DNA from 4 places in the Streptomyces sp. NPDC021093 genome. Region 2 is predicted to be linked to each of the others. Evidence: riboswitches for the same ligand, from Rfam matches in the RefSeq annotation. Region 2 holds a riboswitch; each other region holds the start of a gene.
The links. Region 2 has a riboswitch for cyclic di-AMP ahead of ACH4SP_RS34790 (peptidoglycan DD-metalloendopeptidase family protein). Riboswitches for the same ligand answer to the same signal wherever they lie in the genome.
Positions count from the first base shown of each region.

Region 1: it holds a riboswitch for cyclic di-AMP, as region 2 does, so the genes downstream of both, ACH4SP_RS38160 (M23 family metallopeptidase) here and ACH4SP_RS34790 (peptidoglycan DD-metalloendopeptidase family protein) in region 2, are expected to answer to the same signal.
Region 3: it holds a riboswitch for cyclic di-AMP, as region 2 does, so the genes downstream of both, ACH4SP_RS30870 (transglycosylase family protein) here and ACH4SP_RS34790 (peptidoglycan DD-metalloendopeptidase family protein) in region 2, are expected to answer to the same signal.
Region 4: it holds a riboswitch for cyclic di-AMP, as region 2 does, so the genes downstream of both, ACH4SP_RS23485 (NlpC/P60 family protein) here and ACH4SP_RS34790 (peptidoglycan DD-metalloendopeptidase family protein) in region 2, are expected to answer to the same signal.

Region 1 covers NZ_JBIRQJ010000016.1:139,150-144,575, reverse strand. The annotation lists gene ACH4SP_RS38170 (M16 family metallopeptidase) at 1-1,209, shown strand, start outside; gene ACH4SP_RS38165 (M16 family metallopeptidase) at 1,257-2,624, shown strand; cyclic di-AMP (ydaO/yuaA leader) riboswitch at 2,856-3,024, shown strand; gene ACH4SP_RS38160 (M23 family metallopeptidase) at 3,038-3,832, shown strand; gene ACH4SP_RS38155 (GntR family transcriptional regulator) at 4,046-4,705, shown strand; gene ACH4SP_RS38150 (HPr family phosphocarrier protein) at 4,925-5,206, opposite strand; gene ACH4SP_RS38145 (GNAT family N-acetyltransferase) at 5,405-5,426, shown strand, end outside.
Region 2 covers NZ_JBIRQJ010000013.1:190,738-196,163, forward strand. The annotation lists gene ACH4SP_RS34780 (carbohydrate kinase family protein) at 126-1,016, shown strand; gene ACH4SP_RS34785 (SGNH/GDSL hydrolase family protein) at 1,130-1,921, opposite strand; gene ACH4SP_RS34790 (peptidoglycan DD-metalloendopeptidase family protein) at 2,128-3,126, opposite strand; cyclic di-AMP (ydaO/yuaA leader) riboswitch at 3,131-3,340, opposite strand; gene ACH4SP_RS34795 (tyrosine-protein phosphatase) at 3,651-4,451, shown strand; gene ACH4SP_RS34800 (DUF6126 family protein) at 4,476-4,733, opposite strand; gene ACH4SP_RS34805 (helix-turn-helix domain-containing protein) at 4,735-5,355, opposite strand.
Region 3 covers NZ_JBIRQJ010000010.1:325,464-330,889, forward strand. The annotation lists gene ACH4SP_RS30860 (cytochrome P450) at 1-417, shown strand, start outside; gene ACH4SP_RS30865 (transglycosylase family protein) at 535-1,722, shown strand; cyclic di-AMP (ydaO/yuaA leader) riboswitch at 1,998-2,194, shown strand; gene ACH4SP_RS30870 (transglycosylase family protein) at 2,197-2,910, shown strand; gene eno (phosphopyruvate hydratase) at 3,298-4,584, shown strand; gene ACH4SP_RS30880 (septum formation initiator family protein) at 4,677-5,162, shown strand; gene ACH4SP_RS30885 (DUF501 domain-containing protein) at 5,203-5,426, shown strand, end outside.
Region 4 covers NZ_JBIRQJ010000007.1:319,750-325,175, forward strand. The annotation lists gene pcrA (DNA helicase PcrA) at 1-2,135, opposite strand, end outside; cyclic di-AMP (ydaO/yuaA leader) riboswitch at 2,369-2,540, shown strand; gene ACH4SP_RS23485 (NlpC/P60 family protein) at 2,538-3,806, shown strand; gene ACH4SP_RS23490 (hypothetical protein) at 3,823-4,176, opposite strand; gene ACH4SP_RS23495 (NlpC/P60 family protein) at 4,434-5,426, shown strand, end outside.

The sequences.
Region 1 (5,426 bases), on a different contig from region 2:
GAGCACCTGATGTTCCAGGGATCCGCCCAGGTGCACGGCAACGGTCACTTCGAGCTGGTGCAGGGCGCGGGCGGTTCGCTCAACGGCACCACCAGCTTCGAGCGCACCAACTACTTCGAGACGATGCCCGCGCACCAGCTGGAGCTGGCGCTGTGGCTGGAAGCCGACCGGATGGGCTCGCTGCTCACCGCGCTCGACGACGAGTCCATGGAGAACCAGCGCGACGTCGTCAAGAACGAGCGCCGCCAGCGGTACGACAACGTGCCCTACGGCACCGCTTTCGAGAAGCTCACCGCCCTCATGTACCCCGAGGGCCACCCCTATCACCACACCCCGATCGGCTCGATGGCCGACCTGGACGCCGCGACGCTGGAAGACGCCCGCGCCTTCTTCCGTACGTACTACGCGCCCAACAACGCGGTGCTGTCGGTCGTCGGCGACATCGACCCCGAGGCCACCCTGGCCTGGGTCGAGAAGTACTTCGGCTCGATCCCCTCGCACGACGGCAAGCAGCCGCCGCGCGACGGCTCGCTGCCCGACGTCATCGGCGGCGAGCTGCGCGAGGTCGTCGAGGAGGAGGTCCCGGCGCGTGCGCTGATGGCCGCCTACCGGCTGCCCCACGACGGCACGCGCGAGGCGGACGCCGCGGACCTGGCGCTCACCGTGCTCGGCGGCGGCGAGTCCTCCCGCCTGCACAACCGGCTCGTACGACGCGACCAGACGGCGGTGACGGCCGGATTCGGCCTGCTGCGCCTGGCCGGTGCGCCCTCGCTCGGCTGGCTGGACGTCAAGACGTCGGGCGGCGTCGAGGTTCCGCAGATCGAGGCGGCCGTCGACGAGGAGCTCGCGCGGTTCGCCGCCGAGGGCCCGACGGCCGAGGAGATGGAGCGCGCCCAGGCCCAGTTGGAGCGCGAGTGGCTGGACCGGCTCGGCACGGTCGCCGGCCGCGCCGACGAACTCTGCAGGTACGCCGTGCTGTTCGGCGACCCGCTGCTCGCCCTGACCGCCGTGCAGCGCGTGCTGGACGTGACGGCCGATGAGGTGCAGGCCGTCGCGAAGGCGTGCCTGCGCCCGGACAACCGCGCGGTCCTGGTGTACGAGCCGCTCGCGGCCGCGGCCGAGTCCGAGCCGGTCGAGCCCGCCGACGCCGCGCACGCCGACGTCGTACAGGAAGTCCAGCAGGAGCAGCAGGAAGGGGCGGACCAGTGACGGAGACCGCAGCCACCACCGGCAAGGCCGCAGCCGTGACCAGCGAGATGCAGTTCCACCCGCAGCCGCAGGCGGGCCCCGCCACCCCGTGGGCCTTCCCGGCCCCCGAGCGCGGCGCCCTGCCCAACGGGCTGGTCGTGCTGCGCTGCGACCGCCCCGGCCAGAAGCTGGTGGCCGTCGAGGTCAACCTCGCGGCACCTCTTGAGGCCGAGCCCCAGGGCCTGGACGGCGTGGCCACGATCATGTCGCGCGCCTTCACCGAGGGCACCGACAAGCACTCGGCGGAGGAGTTCGCCGCCGAGCTGGAGCGCTGCGGCGCCACCCTCGACGCGTACGCCGACCACCCCGGCATCCGGGTCTCCCTCGAAGTGCCGGTCTCCCGGCTGCCCAAGGCGCTCGGCCTGCTCGCCGACGCCCTGCGCGCGCCCGCGTTCGCGGACGGCGAGATCGACCGTCTCGTGCGCAACCGGCTCGACGAGATCCCGCACGAGGCGGCCAACCCGTCCCGGCGGGCCGCCAAGCAGCTCTCCAAGGAGCTCTTCCCGGCCTCCTTGCGCATGTCGCGCCCCCGCCAGGGCACCGAGGAGACGGTCAAGGCCATCGACTCGGCCGCCGTGCGCGCCTTCTACGAGGCGCACGTCCGCCCGGCCACCTCCACGGCCGTCGTCGTCGGCGACCTCACCGGCATCGACCTGGACGCCGTCCTGGCCGACACCCTGGGGGAGTGGACGGGCAACACCGCCGCGCCGCGCCCGGTCCCGCCGATCACCGCCGACGACACCGGCCGCGTGGTCATCGTCGACCGCCCGGGTGCCGTCCAGACCCAGCTGCTGATCGGCCGCATCGGCCCGGACCGGCACGACCGCGTCTGGCCCGCCCAGGTTCTCGGCACGTACTGCCTCGGCGGCACCCTCACCTCGCGCCTGGACCGCGTCCTGCGCGAGGAGAAGGGCTACACCTACGGCGTGCGCGCCTTCGGCCAGGTGATGCGCTCCGCCGCGGACGGCAGCGGCGCCGCCATGCTGGCCATCAGCGGCTCCGTGGACACCGAGTCGACCGGGCCCGCCCTGGACGACCTCTGGAAGGTCCTGCGGACGCTCGCGGCCGAGGGCCTCACCGACGCCGAGCGCGACGTCGCCGTGCAGAACCTGGTCGGGGTCGCCCCGCTCAAGTACGAGACGGCGTCCGCCGTCGCGGGCACGCTGGCCGACCAGGTCGAGCAGCACCTGCCCGACGACTTCCAGGCCCAGCTGTACGCCCGGCTCGCCACCACCGGCACGGTGGAGGCCACGGCGGCCGTCGTGAACGCGTTCCCGGTGGACAAGCTGGTCACGATCCTGGTCGGCGACGCCTCGCAGATCGCGGAGCCCGTACGGGCGCTGAACATCGGTGAGGTCACGGTCGTCACCGGCTGACCGGTCGGAGGGCCGCACAAGGCCGTTCGTACGACCGGCACAAAGCATGACAAGAAGGACCCCGATGACTCCCGAGTCGTCGGGGTCCTCCCTTATGTCCGATTTATTGGAGAGGTTGCCTGTCTGCCGTGTGGGCTCCGTTACAAAAAGGGCTGTCTGTTTGGCGATTGAAAGAAGTGCCGCTTAGCGTCGGTCCGGCTGTCCGTCAGAGTGCGCCGCAACCGCGGCACCGGGCAGTCATCGCCGAGTCCCCGTCAGGCGCGAGCCTGGGGAGCCGGGGACCCACTCAGTCCCTGGGGTGAATCGGACGCCATCGCCCTTCACGGGCCGGTGGGGCCCGTAGGAGACCTTCCTGCTCCGAACCCGTCAGCTAACCCGGTAGGCGAGAAGGAAGGAAAGGAAACAGCCACTTCATGGCGTTCACCCGTGCCGCCGGGAAGCACCGGCGTCCCTCCGTGCTGTCGCGCAAGAGCGCCAACATCGCCGGAGTCGCCGCCCTCACCACGACCGGTGTCATCGGAACGCTGGCCCCGCAGGCCATCGCCGCCGAGCACGACCTGTCGGCCGAGGACACCGGCACCATCCGCGCCGTCGTCATGGAGAACACCGTGACGGAGACCCTCACCGCCCAGGTCGAGGCACAGGCCACCGCCCAGAAGCAGGCGTACGACAAGGCCGAGGCCGAGCGGAAGGCCGAAGAGGCCCGCAAGGCGGAGGTCAAGCGCAAGGCCGAGGCCAAGGCGAAGAAGGAGCGCGAGGAGCGCGAGCGTGCCGCCCGCGAGGCCGAGCGCAAGCGCCTCAACGCCTTCCGGCTGCCGGTCGCGGACTCGTACGTCAGCACCAGCTACAAGTCCGGTGGCGCGCTGTGGTCCTCCGGCAGCCACTCCGGCGTCGACTTCCACGCCTCGTCGGGCAGCTCCGTCGTCGCCGTCGGTGCCGGCACGGTCGTCGAGGCCGGCTGGGGCGGGGCGTACGGCAACAACATCGTGATCAGGATGAACGACGGCTCGTACACCCAGTACGGCCACCTCTCCTCGATCGGTGTCTCCGTCGGCCAGTCCGTCATGTCCGGCGAGCAGATAGGCCTCTCCGGCTCCACGGGCAACTCCACGGGCCCGCACCTGCACTTCGAGGCCCGCACCTCCTCCGAGTACGGCTCGGACATCGACCCGGTCGCGTACCTGCGCGGCCACGGCGTCGGCGTCTGACCGCACCCGCGGCTGCCGCACCTGCTGCTGCACGCGTCGCCGTACCTGCTGTTCGGGAATGCCCCGGCTCTCCACGAGCCGGGGCATTTCTGTGTGCGCTCTCCCCGGAGTTCAGGCTGGAGTTCAGGCCAGAGTTCAGGATTTTCTTCGGTAATTCCGCCGCGTTGCAATAGAGTTGAGAGAAGGATTCGGCGGGCAGACGGAGGTCCGGGCATGCGCATTCCCGCGCATTCGGTGTGTACGGCGATTCGCGACGACATCGTGTCCGGAGCTCTGCCGCGCGGCAGCCGGCTCACGGAAGAGCTGCTGGCCCGCCGGTACGGCGTCTCGCGCGTCCCGGTCCGCGAGGCGCTGCGCACCCTGCAGGCCGAGGGCTTCGTCACCACCCGCCGGCACGCGGGCGCCTGCGTCGCCGAGCCGACCGCGCAGGAGGCCGCCGACCTCCTGGAGATGCGTACGCTCCTGGAGCCGCTCGGTGCGGCGCGTGCGGCCGTTCGGCGGACGGAGGCGCACCTCAAGGTGCTCCGCGGGCTCGTCAGGCTGGGGCAGGACCGGGCCGGGCGGGCCGATGGCGAGGATCTGACCTCTCTCACCGGCTGGTTCCACGAGACCCTGGCCCAGGCGTCCGGCAGCCCCGGCCTGATCACCCTGCTGGCCCAGCTCAAGCACAAGATCGCCTGGATGTACGTGGTGGAGCGGCCGGCCAGGCCCGCCGAGACGTGGGCCGAGCACGGCGCGATAGTCGACGCGGTGACCAGGCGCGACGCGGACCGGGCCAGGGCGCTGACCGCACGGCACGCGGAGCGGGCGGTGGCCGCGCACCGCATGAGGATTCCGCAACAAGCAGTCAACATGACGGGCGGCCGGAATTAACACGCGGGCCGTATACAAGTCGTAGCGGAAAAGAGCCCCGGACGGACGCAAATTCACCGGTGTTCCTGGCGCCCTGAGGCGTTCTTGGTGAACTGAATTCTCGGGATCAGGAAACGACGGAAGCCGCGGCCCCCGAATTCGGGATGCCACGGCTTCCGCGCGAGAATTCGCCCTTATGGGCGCGACCCTATGGGTGCGGCCTCATGGGCTCTCGGAAGGTCAGACGGTCTCGGGGAGCTCGTCCAGGCCCTCGGCGACCAGCTTCGCGAGACGGTCCAGAGCCGCGTCCGCACTCTCCGCCTCGGACGCGAGCACGATCTCCTCGCCGCCCTGCGCACCCAGACCCAGCAGCGCCAGCATCGACGCGGCGTTGACCGGGTTGCCGCCCGCCTTGGCGATGGTGACGGGGACGCCGGTGGCCGTGACGGCGCGGACGAAGATGGAGGCGGGGCGGGCGTGCAGGCCCTCGGCCCAGCCGACGGTGACGCGGCGCTCAACCATGGTGTTGCCCTTCATGTGCTTATTGGTTGTCTAGACCAGTCTCTCACGTGGTGCAGGCTGCTCTGCCCGGCGGAAGTCCCGGCGGAAGTCCCGACGGAAGCCCCGGCGCAAGCCCCGCCACAAGTCCCGGCACAAGCCCCGCCGGACAGGACCAGACTGCCCCGCCCTCCGAGCGGCCGCGAGTCGTAGGCTGCCCCCATGGCCAAGGCTGTGGACGACG
Region 2 (5,426 bases):
CTGAGGCGCGTCGGCGTGAATCGGGGCACGGGAAGGGGTACGCGGTGTCGCAGCGGACGCAACAGGGGCAGCAGCAGGACGGTCCGGACGGGGAGAGCACTGCCGGGCAGCACGCGTACGACGTCCTGGTGCTCGGCGGCAGCGGGGTCGACACGGTGGTGCGGGTGGACGCGCTGCCGGTGCCCCTCGCGGACTCGGTCGGGGTCTCCCCCATCAGCGAGTGGCCGGGGCACACGGGCGGCAACGTGGCGCTGGGCTGCCAGGCGCTGGGGCTCGGCGTGAAGTTCCTGGACGTCATCGGCGACGACTGGATCGGCGGCCAGGTCCGGGAGCGGCTGGCCAAGGGCGGCGTGGACTTCGAGCCGCTGATCTCGCCAGCGGGCACCCGTCGCGCCGTCAATCTGGTGGATGCGACGGGCCGTCGGATGTCGTTCTACGACGCCCGTGACCCCGATGACCTGCGGATGCCGGCCGACTTCTGTCTGCCGCACGTGCGTCGTGCCCGGCATGTGCACGTCTCCATCATGGGCTTCGCCCGCCATCTCCTGGACGACCTCGTGGCGACCGGCGTCCCGTTCTCCACCGACCTGCACGACTGGGACGGGGCCGACGAGCACCACCGTGCCTTCGCGCTCCGCGCCGACCTGGTGTTCCTCAGCGCGGCGGGTGCGGGCGAGCGGATCGGCGACCTGATGCGGGAGATCCTGCGCGAGGGCCGGGCCGGGGCGGTCATCGCGACGGCGGGCGCGGGCGGCTCGTACCTGCTGACCCGCGACGGCGGCAGCACTCCGCGTCCGGTCCCGGCGACCGTCCCGCCCGCTCCGGTGGTGGACTCCAACGGTGCGGGCGACGCGTATGTCTCCGGGTTCCTGTACGGGCGCCTGGCAGGCCGGAGCCTGGAGGAGTGCGCCCGGCTCGGCGCGCTGGCCGGGGCGTACGCCTGCACCGTCCCCGGCAACACGTCCCTGATCGGCCCGGACGCGCTGCTCGCCGAACCCGCGGGGCCGCAGGCCTGACCCTCCGTGCTCGCCGAACCCGCGCGGCCGCAGGCCTGACCCTCCGTCAGGGAAGCGCCCCGGGCCCCCGCGGCCCGGCCTTCCCCCCCCGGAGGGCCGGGCCCGACTCTCCGTCAGAGAGGCAGCAGGTCGGGCCGCTTGGCCTCGACGTGGTCCCCGGAGCTCTCGCCGCGCAGCCGTCGGCCGATCCACGGCACCAGGTGCTCGCGGGCCCAGTCGATGTTGTCGCGGCGCGCTTCGAGCCTGCCGCGCGGCGCCATCGGCGGCCACGGCTGGTCGGGGTCGGCCGGGATGTCCAGGCCGAGCACCTGACCGGCCCGCAGCGCGACCCGGGTGTGCCCCTCGGGCGAGAGGTGCAGCCGGTCGGAGTCCCAGGCCCGCCGGTCCTGCACGGACTTCAGCGACCACAGGTCGAGGACCGGGCAGTCGTAGCGGTCGGCGATGGACCGTACGTGCGCCGAGTACGTGGCGACCTTGCCGCGCAGATGGCGCAGTACGGGGACGCCCCGGGTGTCGAAGCCCGTGGTGATCATGACCGTGCCGACCGCCGACGTGAGGTCGGCGACGGCCTTCTCGAAGCGCTCGGCGACGTCGTCGGGGTCGGTGCCGGGCCGGATGATGTCGTTGCCGCCCGCACAGAAGCTGACCAGGTCGGGGGCGAGCTCCTTGGCCCGCGGGACCTGCTCGGCCACGATCTGGTCGAGGAGCTTGCCGCGTACGGCGAGGTTCGCGTATCGGAAGGTGTGCTCGGGTACCCGGTCGTCCAGGAGGACGGCAAGCCGGTCGGCCCACCCGGTGAACGCACCGTCGGGGCCAGGGTCTCCGACCCCTTCGGTGAAGCTGTCCCCGATCGCCGCGTACGACCCGATGGTGCCTGTGCTGAATGATCTCGAATCGTCTGCCACGTCGACACATCCTTCACTTCCGCAAGTGACTTACGCCACCGTAGGGAGGGGTTGACGGAGGGTGAGATATACCACCGGTCAAGATTCATTCAACCCGGAATACGCAGGTGATGCCGCGAGAACGGGGCTCGCCCCCGCACCGGGACCGGTGCGGGGGCGAGAAAAACCGTGTGCCGGAAGGGCCGAAGCCCGCCGTCGGCGTGCGGTCAGACCGGGACGCCGTTGCTGCGGAGGTAGCCCAGCGGGTCGATGTCCGAGCCGTATCCCGGGCCGGTGCGGATCTCGAAGTGCAGGTGCGGTCCCGTGGAGTTTCCGGTGGAGCCGGAGTAGCCGATCTGCTGGCCGCCGGAGACGCTCTGGCCGGAGCGGACGTTCAGCGCGGACAGGTGGGCGTACTGCGAGTAGCGGCCGTCGTTGTGCTTGATGACGATCTCGTTGCCGTACGCGCCGCCCCAGCCGGCGGAGACGACGGTGCCCGCACCGACGGCCTTGACCGGCGTGCCGGAGGAGGCCCGGAAGTCGACACCGGTGTGGTAGCCGCTGGACCAGCTGCCGCCGGAGGCGCGGTACGGGGTGGAGACGCCGGACGGGACGGGCGCGGAGAAGCCGGAACCGGAGCTCTGCTGCCGCTCGACCCGCTTCTGGGTGCGCTGCTCCGCACGCTTCTCGGTGCGCTGCTCCGTGCGCTGCTCGACGCGCTGTTCCGTACGCTCGGTGCGCTCCGTGCGGTCGGCCTGCTTCTGCGGGGCGGGCGCCGTGGCCTTCGCCCCACCGGCGCTGCCCGAGCCCGCGGGCGCCTTGCCGCCGAGGGTGAGCTTCAGACCGGGGAAGATCATCGAAGGGTCGTCGCCGACGACCGACTTGTTGTCCGTGTACAGCTTCTGCCAGCCGCCGCGCACGTTCTCCTCCGCGGCGATCTTCGACAGGTTGTCGCCGGTCACCACGGAGTACGTACGGGTGTCGGTCTTCTTGGAGTCGGCCTGCGGCGCGGCGGCCGGGCGCTCCGCCGTCCGCTGCTGGGGCACCTGCTGCAGCGGCGCCTTCTGCGGCAGCGCGACGGGAGCCGCAGCCTTGTCGGCGGCGTGCGCCCCCGTGGCCCCGATCAGCGGGAGCGCCAGTGCCGCACCGCCCGTACCGGCGGCGACGAAGCCGCGGGTGAGCGACGAACTGGACTTGGGGCGGCGGTGCTTACCCTTTGCAGGCATGACGGATTCCTCTCCGGCGCCTGCGAGGTGAGCTGTCGGGTTCGGGCTGGAGATGCCCGGCCGCGCTCCCTGAAGAGCACGACTTCACCCCTAGCCGTACCGGAGGATGGAGCGCTTCCGGTGCCGGCGTACTACCTGGGTCCCCCGCTCCTGCCACACGAAGAAGTCATGGGTGCGGATTCCGGGCGGTGGCAGGATTCGGCGGTCCACCCGGATTGACGGTGAACCTAGGCGAGTGCGGACCTCCCGAACAAGCCGTTCCCTTCTTCTCCTTCCCCTCAGCACTCCTTCTCCACGGTTCTCCCGCTGCGCCGCACCCGTCACTTCCGCCATCTCCCGCCCCTGACCTGGCCTTTGACGCCCCGGCAGTTCCCGGCAGCCCCGCCCTATGATTCTGCTCACTCGCCCCCGCCCCGGGGCCAGGTGGGTGCCTTAGGCACCTATTTTGACCCGTCATGTCGTATCGTCGGTCCGTGCCCGGCCGGTGCGCTTCGCCCCGGCGAACGACCGCGTGAGGAGCACTCGTGACGCAGCAGGCATCGCCGTCGGCCGAGCCCGACCTGGCAGGTGTACGGAACTTCCGGGACGTCGGCGGGCTGCCGACGGTGGACGGCCGGTCGACGCGGTACGGACGGCTCTTCCGCAGCGGTCACCTGGCGCACGCCACCGAGGCGGACACGGTGTTCTTCGACTCGCTCGCGCTGCACACGATCTTCGACTTCCGCAATGCCGCGGACCAGAAGCTGGAGGGCCCGGACGTCGCGCTCACCGGCGTGCGGAACGTGAACATCCCGCTCAGCGACCCGGCGGACGGCACCGAGTTCTGGCGGATGGTGCGCGACGGCAACATCGACCAGCTGCGCGAGATCCTCGACGACGGCAAGGCAGCCGCCCGTATGACGGGCTCGTACCGGCGGATGATCGTGGAGCGAACGGCCGAGCACAGCCGGGTGCTGCACGCCCTCGCCGAGGACAGCGTGCCCGCACTGATGCACTGTGCGGCGGGCAAGGACCGGGCGGGCCTGGCCATCGCGGTGACGCTCCTGGCGGTGGGCGTCGAGCGCGAGGCGATCGTGGCGGACTACGTGAAGTCGAACGACCCGCACCGGCGCTACAAGGTGCGCCGCGGCAGCGACTCCCCCGAGGCGATGAACGCCGAGGTGATGGGCCTGCTCGCGCCGCTCTTCGACGCCCGCGCCAGCTACCTGGAGGCCGCCTTCACCGTCATCGCGGACACCTGGGGCGACACCGACACGTATCTGACGCAGGGCCTCAAGCTCACGCAGGGGACGCGCGAGGCACTGCGCGAGCGGCTCACCGAGTGACGCGCACCGCCGCGCAGCACCCGCTCAGCCCTCACCGCCGAGCGTGAACAGCAGGTAGATGAAGGCCGCGAAGGCGTGGCCCACGGCGACGTACAGGAAGACGCGCAGCACCAGCCCGCGCGGCGCCCTGTCCTCGACGAAGCCGAGCACGCCGGACTTCCCCGCGCCGTCGTTCCAGTCGGCCTTCTTACTGGTCCTGGAGTTCTCGTCGTGGGCCGCCTCCTGGGCGGCCCTGGCGATCGCGGCCATCGCAGCAGTCTGTGACTCGGTGAGATCCGGCATCTCATGACTCCTGGGGCAGGCAGAGCCCGGCGACGGTGCTCTGCATCAGTGTGTGGACGAAAAGCAGCTCGGCCCCGGCCGGCGTCACCGAGGTGATCCGGTGCGGGGTGAGCGAGTCGAAGTGGGCGCTGTCGCCCTCGTCCAGGAGGTGGACGGTCTCTCCGAGGACGAGCCGCAGCCGCCCTTCGAGGACGTACAGCCACTCCTCCCCCGGGTGCACGCGGACGAGATCGCCCTGGGCCGCGTGCGGGACGTGCACCCGCAGGGCCTGCATGGCCCGCCCGGAGCCGCCCGCCTGCCGGTACGTCCAGCCGTCGGCCTCGCGCGCGGACATGTCCCCGGCCCGCAGGACGGCGTCCCGGTCGCCGGTGGTCTCGCCGAGCAGTTCGGAGACGGTCGTACCGTAGATACGGGCGAGCGCGAGCAGCATCGGCAGCGAGGGCTGGCGCCGGCCGGTCTCCAGCCGGGAGAGGTGCGCGGGCGAGAGCGAGGCGCGGCGGGCCGCCGCCTCCAGGGTGAGACCGCTGCGGCGGCGGAGTTCGCGCAGGTGGGGGGCGACCGGAGGCATGTCACCCGGGCCCTCGCCCGAGCCTTCGACCGCCTCGTCGAGGCGTGGCGTCATGGATCCATTGAGCCAGAAGGATTGCCTCTGAGGCAAACTTCTTGCCTCAGAGGCAAAAACCTTCGGGCCGT
Region 3 (5,426 bases), on a different contig from region 2:
CTCCTGCGCTACGACGGCCCGGTGGAGCTCGCCACCTGGCGGTACGCGACCGAGGACCTGAGCATCGGCGGCGAGGAGATCTCCGCGGGCGACCCCGTGCTCGTCGTGCTTGCCGCCGCCGACCGGGACCCCGAAAGGTTCCAGGATCCGGACACCTTGGATCTCAGCCGTCGGGACAACCAGCACCTCGGCTACGGCCACGGCATCCACTACTGCCTCGGCGCCCCGCTCGCCAGGCTCGAAGCGCAGACGGCCCTCGCGACCCTGCTGACCCGTCTCCCTGACCTGCAACTCGCGGAAGATCCTGCCGATTTGCGGTGGCGTGGCGGCCTCATCATGCGCGGACTGCGCACCCTCCCGGTCGAGTTCGGGGAACCCGTAAGGGCACCCGAAGCTGACGGCGCGTCAGCAATGTGACCTTCGCGTGATCTCCACTGCATCGACTTGTGACGGGTGTTCGACTGCGGCTACGTTCACGGACGACCCAGCAGTTACGGCCAGAAGCCGGGTCACCGTCAGCTGAAAGGCAACCGCATGCGCTCCGGGAACGGTAAACACCGCCGCCCGCGTCAGGCACCCGCTCTCATCGTCGCGGCCGGGGTGACCGGATCCGCACTCGCGATTCCGCTCCTGGGCGCGACCAGCGCCAGCGCGGTCGAGTCGAACACCTGGGACCGCGTCGCCGAGTGCGAGAGCGGCGGCATGTGGAGTGCCGACCTCGGCAACGGCTACTACGGCGGGCTCCAGTTCTCGCAGGAGAAGTGGGACCAGTACGGCGGCGGTGCGTACGCCCCGCGGCCCGACCTCGCCAGCCGCTCGCAGCAGATCAAGGTCGCCGAGAAGGTGTTCGCCGCCGAGGGCCCGCAGGGCTGGCCGAGCTGCGCCGGCGTCTCCGGGCTCGCCCCGGGCGGCGGTGCTGATTCCGGTTCCGGTTCCGCGTCCGGCGGGGTCGACGCCGCCGATCCCGGCACGGACACCGGTGCACCGCCCAAGCCCCCGGCGGGCTCCGTGAAGCCGGACACCCCCGGCGAGAGCGCCCACCAGGACACCCCGGGCACGGGTGCGGACGCGGGCACGGGTGCGGGTAAGGACGCGGGTACGGATCCGGGTGCGAAGGCGCCGACCACCCCGGCCACCCCCGTCACTCCGACCACCCCCGCCATCCCGGGCAGCGGCCATCCCGCCGAGCCGACCCCCGGCTCCAGCATCGAGCCCAGCACCGGCCCGACCACCCCGGGCACCGAACTGCCCTTCCCCGGCGGCACGACGCCCGGTACGCAGGCCCCCGGCACGCAGACCCCGGGCACGCAGACCCCGGGCATCGAGTCCCCGGACGCGTCGGTCACGCCCGGCACGCCCGCCACTCCCGGTACGCCCGCCACCCCGGGCGCCACCGACCCCGCGGACGGAGGCCAGGGCAAGCACCGCGGCGAGCCCGCGCCGGAGAACTCCCTTCCCGTACCGGACAATTCGTCCACCCCGGACGGGACCGACGGACGCGATGAGGGCCGCCACGCCTCCCGTGACGGCGACAAGGGTGCGGACGGCGCACCCGGTCCCGGCGACTACACCGTGCGCCCCGGCGACAACCTCTGGCACATCGCCGACGAGGCGCACGTGCCCGGCGGCTGGCCCGCGCTCTACGAGGCGAACCGCAAGGCCCTGGGCGACGATCCGGACCTCATCAAGCCTGGCCAGAGCCTCGAATTGAGCGAAAAGTAGGCCCAGAACACAGGTAGTTCGGGACCTTATGTCCGGTTCTGCGCAAGTGAGACATGAGTCTCTCTGCCCCAACTGGCGTGTCCCTGCTGGAAGGTCCCGCCGTGCCCCCTCTGACCTGCGTAAACAACCGTGCAGGGAGGGCAAGTAGGGGCTGAATGTCCCCGATGGGCCTCTTTGAACATCGGGGACTCCTGTGATTACGGTCGTCCTCGCTCGCCACCGGTGGGCACCGGAGCCCGCACGCCGAATCCTGCCGGCGGGCCTCGGCAGCAGTCGTCGCGAAAGCGCCGTAGGCAGGAGCGGGGGACCCAAGGTAAGTGCCGGGCCCGGACGTTGAGAGACGGACGAGGAACGGCTTGGGGTGAAGCCGCCGAGACGGAACGCGGGAGAGATCCGCGGTCCCGACCGGAGGCCGGGCGAACTCACAGCCCGAACCCGACAGCTCACCTCGAAGGCGTCGGTGAGGGGATATCCATGTCGCTGTTCACTGGCAAGGGCAAGCACCGCCGTCCGTCCAAGGCCACCCGTGTCGCCACCCTCGCGGGTGTCACCGGTGTCGCGGTCGCCGCTCCGCTGATGGGGGCCTCCTCGGCCTCCGCCGCCTCCGTCGACACCTGGGACGCCGTCGCCCAGTGCGAGTCCGGCGGCAACTGGTCCATCAACACGGGCAACGGCTACTACGGCGGCCTGCAGTTCACGAACTCCTCGTGGGCGGCCGCCGGCGGCACCAAGTACGCGCCGCGCGCCGACCAGGCCACCAAGGGCCAGCAGATAGCCGTCGCCGAGCAGCTCCTCAAGATCCAGGGCCCCGGCGCCTGGGCCTGCGCGGGCGCCGGCAACCTCAGCAACGACGGTGTCGACCCGGGCGTCAGCACCGGCTCGGGCACGCAGAAGTCCGCCCCGAAGAAGCAGCACCGCTCCGAGGCCCCGACCGCCTCCCGCTCCGAGGCCCGCCAGGCCCCGAAGTCCGCGGCCCCGAAGTCCGAGGCCCCCAAGACGGCAGCCAAGCCGTCCGCCCCGATCCAGAAGGGTGACGGCGAGTACGAGGTCAAGTCCGGCGACACCCTCGCGAAGATCGCCGAGGCGAAGCACGTCAAGGGCGGCTGGCAGCACATCCTCGACCTGAATGAGGGAGTCGTCGTCGACGCCGACCTCATCTACCCGGGTCAGCAGCTCCACCTGAGCTGACCCCCGCGGAGACCCCGGCGGCCCACCCCCGCCCGGTCCCCGCGCAGTGGAGCGGACGGCCCACCCCCGTCCGCTCCGCACACCTGGACCCCGGCCGGGCGCGACTTCCCCCTGTACGCGCCCGGGCCGGGGCCCTTCTGCGTCCACGTCCCCTCGTATGGGCAGAGCCCGTACGCACGCTGGGTGAACAGGTCCGTAACACACGGCGACGGCCTTCAGGTCCTTCGTCCTGTATTACAGGCATTCGGGCATCTTTTCGTCCCAGCGGGCGGTCCATCGGCTGGCTGATGCCTGCGATCCGGTTAGGCTCATGTCGCAAGGCCGAAAGCGACCCTGCGCCGCGCCCCGTCAGCGGGCGCACCCCTCAGCGTCACATCCCATAAGGAGATGCTCGTGCCGTCCATCGACGTCGTCGTAGCCCGGGAAATCCTGGACTCCCGAGGCAACCCCACGGTCGAGGTCGAGGTCGGCCTCGACGACGGCAGCACCGGCCGTGCTGCTGTTCCGTCCGGCGCCTCCACCGGTGCCTTCGAAGCCATCGAGCTTCGCGACGGTGACCCGAACCGCTACCTCGGCAAGGGTGTCGAGAAGGCCGTTCTCGCCGTCATCGAGCAGATCGGCCCGGAGCTCGTCGGCTACGACGCGACCGAGCAGCGCCTGATCGACCAGGCGATGTTCGACCTCGACGCCACCGAGAACAAGGGCTCCCTCGGCGCCAACGCCATCCTGGGCGTCTCCCTCGCCGTCGCGCACGCCGCCTCCGAGGCCAGCGACCTGCCGCTGTTCCGCTACCTCGGCGGTCCGAACGCGCACCTGCTGCCCGTCCCGATGATGAACATCCTCAACGGTGGGTCGCACGCCGACTCCAACGTCGACATCCAGGAGTTCATGATCGCCCCGATCGGCGCGGAGTCCTTCTCCGAGGCCCTTCGCTGGGGCGCCGAGGTCTACCACACCCTCAAGAAGGTGCTGAAGACCAAGGGCCTGTCCACCGGCCTCGGCGACGAGGGCGGCTTCGCCCCGAACCTGGAGTCCAACCGCGCCGCCCTCGACCTCATCGTCGAGGCCATCACGCAGGCCGGTTACATCCCCGGCGAGCAGATCGCGCTCGCGCTCGACGTCGCCGCCTCCGAGTTCTACAAGGACGGCAAGTACGAGTTCGAGGGCAAGTCCCGCTCGGCCGCCGAGATGACCGAGTACTACGAGGAGCTCGTCTCCGCGTACCCGATGGTCTCCATCGAGGACCCGCTGTACGAGGACGACTGGGCCGGCTGGAAGACCCTCACCGACCGTCTGGGCTCCAAGGTCCAGATCGTCGGCGACGACCTCTTCGTCACCAACCCGGAGCGTCTGGCCCGCGGCATCGAGGAGGGCTCCGCGAACGCCCTGCTCGTCAAGGTTAACCAGATCGGCTCGCTCACCGAGACGCTGGACGCCGTCGAGCTGGCCCAGCGCAACGGCTTCAAGTGCATGATGTCGCACCGTTCCGGCGAGACCGAGGACGTCACCATCGCCGACCTCGCCGTCGCGGTGAACTGCGGCCAGATCAAGACCGGCGCCCCGGCCCGCTCGGACCGCGTCGCCAAGTACAACCAGCTGCTGCGCATCGAGGAGATCCTCGACGACGCCGCGGTGTACGCGGGCCGCTCCGCGTTCCCCCGTTTCAAGGGCTGATTCCTCGCTGAAGGTTTAAGCCTCCGTACGTCCCCGTACCCGGTCCCGTACCGTGTGCGGGGACGTCGGTGCGTAACGGGGAGGGACAACGGATGGCCGCGAAGGGCAACCGCGACCGGTTCTCCACCACGACCAGGCTGCGACTGCTCGGCGAGCAGACCGCCGCCCGCGTCTACCGCTCCCAGACCCGCCGCCAGGCCCGCCGCTCCCGGCTCACGGGCCGGGCGGCGCTGCTCGTCCTGGTGGTCTGCACGCTGGTGGTGGCTCTCGCGTACCCGATACGGAGCTACTTCTCGCAGCGCACCGAGATCGCCGACCAGGAGCAGGCCAGGGACGAGGCGGACCGGCGCGTCGAGGAGCTCCGCGACGCCAAGGCCCGGCTGCAGGACGACGCGTACATCGTGCGGCTGTCCCGCGAGCACCTGCACTACGTGTTGCCCGGCGAGACGGGCTTCACCATGTACGACCCGGACGCGTCCGGCGCCTCCGAGCGGCCGGGCGAGGGCGGCGCGGCCGACCAGCCCTGGTACTCGAACGTCTGGGGCGGCGTCGACGAGGCCGACCGCCGGGAACCGTAGAACCACTCTCCGTACGAAAACAGACCGACAGAAGGCACGCATGGACACCCCGCCCCCGACCACGCCGCGCACCGAGCCCACCGACAAGGACATCGAGGCGTTCAAGCTCCAGCTCGGCCGTCCGCCGCGCGGGCTGCGCGCGATCGCGCACCGCTGCCCCTGCGGCAACCCGGACGTGGTCGAGACGGCTCCGCGGCTGGAGGACGGCACGCCGTTCCCCACGCTCTACTACATGACCTGCCCGCGGGCCACGGGCGCCATCGG
Region 4 (5,426 bases), on a different contig from region 2:
CCCCAGGCGCTGCGCATGGTCGAACGGGTGAGGTAGAGGCGTTCGCGGGCGCGCGTGATTCCGACGTACGCCAGGCGCCGCTCCTCCTCCAGCTCCTTGGTGTTGCCCAGCGAGCGCATGTGCGGGAAGACGCCGTCCTCCATGCCGGTCAGGAAGACGACCGGGAATTCGAGGCCCTTGGCGGTGTGCAGCGTCATGAGGGTGATGACGCCGGAGCCGTCCTCGCCCGATGCGTCAGCATCAGATTCAGCAGGTGCGTCGGGGATCTGGTCGGAGTCGGCGACGAGCGCGACCTTCTCCAGGAAGTCGGAGAGGGTGCCGGGGGCTTCGCCGTCGTCGTCCCCCTGGTTCTCCTGCTCGAATTCGAGGGCCACCGCGGCGAGTTCCTGAAGGTTCTCGATGCGGGTCTCGTCCTGCGGGTCGGTGGACGCCTGCAGCTCGGCGAGATATCCGGTCCGCTCCAGTACGGCTTCGAGGACGGTGGCCGGTCCTGCTCCGGACTCGACGATCGTACGGAGCTCCTCCATCAGCGTGTTGAACCGCTTGACGGCGTTGGACGAGCGGGCGGCCATTCCGTACGCCTCGTCGACGCGGCGCAGGGCCTGCGGGAAGCTGATCCGCTCGCGCAGCGACAGCGCGTCGATCATGGCTTCGGCGCGCTCGCCGATGCCGCGCTTGGGCACGTTGAGGATGCGGCGCAGCGGGACGGTGTCCTCGGGGTTCGACAGCACGCGCAGGTAGGCCAGGATGTCCCGGACCTCCTTGCGCTCGTAGAAGCGGACGCCGCCGACGACCTTGTACGGCAGGCCGACCCGGATGAAGATCTCTTCGAAGACGCGGGACTGGGCGTTCGTACGGTAGAAAACGGCGACGTCGCCGGCCTTGGCGTCGCCCGCGTCGGTGAGGCGGTCGATCTCCTCGGCGATGAACTGGGCCTCGTCGTGCTCGGTGTCCGCGACGTACCCGGTGATCTGGGATCCGGCGCCGGCGTCGGTCCAGAGGTTCTTCGCGCGGCGGTTCTCGTTGCGCTCGATGACGGCGTTGGCGGCGGTGAGGATGGTCTGGGTGGAGCGGTAGTTCTGCTCCAGCAGGATCGTCTTCGCGTCCGGGTAGTCCTCCTCGAACTGGAGGATGTTGCGGATCGTCGCGCCGCGGAAGGCGTAGATCGACTGGTCGGCGTCGCCGACGACGCACAGCTCACCGGGGGCCTTGCCCTCGCCGGAGGGCCCGACCAGCTCCCGTACCAGCGTGTACTGGGCGTGGTTGGTGTCCTGGTACTCGTCGACCATCACGTGCCGGAAGCGCATCCGGTAGTGCTCGGCGACGTCGGGGAACGCCTGGAGCAGATGCACCGTGGTCATGATGATGTCGTCGAAGTCCAGTGCGTTCGCCTCGCGGAGGCGGGACTGGTACATCGCGTAGGCCTGGGCGAGGGTCTTCTCGAAGCCGTCGGCGGCCTGGCCGGCGAAGGTCTCCTCGTCTATCAGCTCGTTCTTCAGGTTGGAGACCTTGGCGCTGAAGGACTTCGGCGGGAACTTCTTCGGGTCGATGTCGAGGTCGCGGCAGACCAGGGCCATCAGACGCTTGGAGTCGGCGGCGTCGTAGATCGAGAAGGAGCTCGTGAAGCCGAGCTTCTTGGACTCGCGGCGCAGGATGCGGACGCAGGCGCTGTGGAAGGTGGACACCCACATCGCGTTGGCGCGCGGGCCGACCAGGGCCTCGACGCGCTCCTTCATCTCGGCCGCGGCCTTGTTGGTGAAGGTGATCGCGAGGATCTGGCCGGGATGCACACCGCGGGCCGCGAGCAGGTGCGCGATGCGATGGGTGAGCACACGGGTCTTGCCGGAACCGGCTCCGGCCACGATGAGCAGCGGCGATCCGGCGTGCACGACGGCTGCGCGCTGGTTGTCGTTCAGCCCGTCGAGCAGGGCCGCCGGGTCGACCACCGGGCGGGGGGCGCCGTCCCGGTAGTACGCGTCGCGGGGCGGCGGCGGGCCGTCGAAGGCGCCCTGGAAGAGGTCGTGCGGAACCTCCTCCGCGGGGGCACCGTCATCGGTGTCCTCCGGGGGAGGCGGGGCCGCGTCGTCCTTGTGCTGGAGGTCGGCCAGGAAGCTGTCGTCAAAGAGGCTGCTCATCGCCTACCGAGTCTAGGCGGCCGCACTGACAGCAGGTCCCGGTTTCCGCCACCACCGTCCGTGACCTTGCCCAGCACCACCCGCGACCACCTTCCGTGACCCGACCCTCACCGCTTGCAAAGGTCACGAAAATGTATCGGGCATATCGAACATCAGGCTTCCCACCCGTCACGGGGATTGGCTACGGTGCTGCGCGAGCGGCCCGTACCCCCCTCGGCGAACCGCGCCGGAACGGTGCCCTCACGCCGAATTCGCGCCGCCCGCACGGTGGTTCGGAACCGGGGACCCACACGCATCACCGGGGTGAATCGGCCCGTCCCCCACACACACCTGGGCCGTAGGGCACCTTCCGTCAGTCCGCCCGAACCCGACAGCTAACCCGGTAGGCGGTCCACGGAAGGAATGCCTGCTTTGGCATCGCATCGCAAGCCGCGTACCCGCGCCACGTCGCTGATACGTTCCACCGCTCCCGGATTCGGCGTCACCACCGCCGCCCTGGTCACCGTCGGCCTGGTCGCCCAGTCCGCCCAGGCCGCGCCCACCGCACCCGCCTCGCCGAAGCCCTCGGTCGAAGAGGTGCAGAAGAAGGTCGACGACCTCTACCGGCAGGCCGGGACGGCGACCCAGAAGTACAACGCGGCCAAGGAAGCCACCCGGCAGCAGAAGGAGAAGCTCGACGGGCTCCTCGACGACGTCGCGCAGCGCACCGACAAGCTCAACGAGGCCAGGCGGGCGCTCGGTACCTTCGCTGCCACCCAGTACCGCAGCGGATCGGTCGGTTCCACGGCCGCTCTGCTCCTGGCGCACGACCCGCAGTCGTACTTCGACTCGCGGCGGCTGATGGCGCGGACCACCGATCGGCAGAAGAAGCTGGTCGCCGACTACAGCGCACAGCAGCAGTCCGCCGCGAAGCACCGGGCCGTGGCGACCCGCGGTCTGGAGCGGCTGACCACGTCGCAGGCCTCGCTGCGGGAGTCCAAGCAGGACGTACAGGACAAGCTCGGGCAGGCGCGCGGGCTGCTGTCGCGGCTGACCGCCGAGGAGAAGGCCAAGCTCGCGGAGCTGGAGCGCAAGCGCGAGGCGGAGGCCAAGCGCAAGGCGGAGGAGCTGGCGCGGCAGCAGGCGGAGGAGGCGGCCAGGGAGAAGGAGCGGGAGGAAGAGAAGGAGAAGGAGCCCGGGCAGGGGTCCGGATCCGGGTCGGGTACCCGTACCGGTACCGGTACGGGCACAGGCACGGGCACGGATTCCGGTAGCGGCTCGGGCTCCGGCAGCGGCTCTGACTCCGGCTCCGGCTCCGGCTCCGGCTCCGGAAGCTCGTATTCCACGAAGGCCGCGAAGGTGCTGGACTTCGCCCGCGCCCAGATCGGCAAGCCGTACATCTGGGGCGCGACCGGCCCCTCCTCGTACGACTGCTCGGGGCTGTCCCAGGCCGCCTGGCGGGCCGCCGGGGTGACCCTGCCGCGGACCACCTGGGACCAGGTGAAGGTCGGCACCCGGATCGCGACGAAGGACCTCAAACCGGGTGACCTGGTGTTCTTCTACGACGACATCAGCCACGTCGGCATCTACAAGGGCAACGGAATGATGATCCACGCACCGAAGCCGAACGCGAAGGTGCGCGAGGAGTCGATCTACTACATGCCGATCTACGGGAGCGTACGGCCGGCCTGACCGGTCCCGCCGGAACTCAGGTCCAGAGGACGGCGACGAAGATATTGACCGCCGTCAGCCCGCCGACCGCGCCGAACAGCGCCTTCTCCACCTTCTCGTCATCGCGCTTGACGTAGACGAGGCCCAGGATCACCACCAGGATCGCCAGCTTGATGCCGAGCTTGACGTTGTTGAGGGTGTGGTCCTGGGCCTGGTTGAGCCCGACCAGGGCGATGCCGGTGACCAGCATGGTCAGCGCACCGTGCAGCATCGGGGGCGTGAAGCGGGCGGTGCCCGCGCCCATCGCCTTCATCTGGGTCAGGAAGCCGCCGAGGAGCGAGGCGATGCCGATGATGTGGAGTCCTACGAAAACATTGATCAGTACATCCATGGGGCGGAGCCTAGCCAGGCGTTAGCAGGGGGATCGCGGCAGGGCGGGCCATTCCGTCCCATCGATCACAGTGGGCGCGGAAGTGGTGATTCCGCATCCCAGTCGTCGATCATCTGCGATCAGCACTCGCCCTCTTCCTGCCATTAGCGCTCATTCGAAGGCTGTGCCGTGACGCCCAGGTTTAGCGTCCCTCCCCAGACGGCCGACTCCCCTCCCCCACCGGCCGGACGGACCCGTGGAAGGACGTGAACGCCCTCGTGGCAGCGCACCGGAAGCCCAAGCAGCGCTCACTCACCGGCAGTACCGTTCGTACCGCCCGCACCACCGCGGTCACCCTCGCACTGGCAGGGGCCGCGGGCACCACCGCACTGGAGGGCACCGCACAGGCGGAGCCGACGCTCACTCCGGCACAGATCAAGTCGAAGATCGACAAGCTGTACCACGACGCCGAGGCCGCCACCGAGACGTACAACGGCGTGCAGGAGAAGGCCGAGCGGACCAAGAAGTCGCTCGACCAGCTGCGGGACGAGGCAGCACGCAGGACGGAGCGGCTCAACTCCGCACGCGGCTCGCTCGGTTCGCTGGCCGCGGCCCAGTACCGCACCGGGGGCATCGAGCCCGCGCTCCAGGTCGCGCTGACCTCGAACCCCGACCAGTATCTGGAGCGGGCCGCGATCGCCGGGCGGGCGGGCGACCGGCAGGCCGTCAAGGTGCAGGGCGCGCAGCGGCAGGTGGCCGAGATCGCCCGCCTGCGCGGCAGCGCCGGTCAGAGGTTCACCGAACTCGCCGAACAGCAGGGCGAGTTGAAGAAGCAGAAGGCGGAGATCCAGAAGAAAATCTCCGGCGCGGAGGAACTGCTCTCCCGGCTCACCGCCGACGACCGTGCCCGGTACGCCGCCCAGGACGGGCACGGCGAGGCGGGTGGCGGCGACCGTGCCAGTCGCGGGGATCGCACCGAGATGCCTCGCGGCGACGTCCGGGCACCCAACGCCCGTGCCTCGCAGGCCGTTTCGTTCGCGTACTCCGCTCTGGGAAAGCCTTATGTCTGGGGTGCCACGGGCCCCTCCTCCTTCGATTGCTCGGGCCTGACCCAGGCCGCCTGGCGCTCTGCCGGGGTGGCGCTCCCGCGCACCACCTACACCCAGATCAACGCGGGAGAACGCGTCTCGCGTTCCCAACTCGCGCCGGGAGATCTGCTTTTCTTCTACTCCGGCATCACCCATGTCGGGCTGTACATCGGCGAAGGCAAG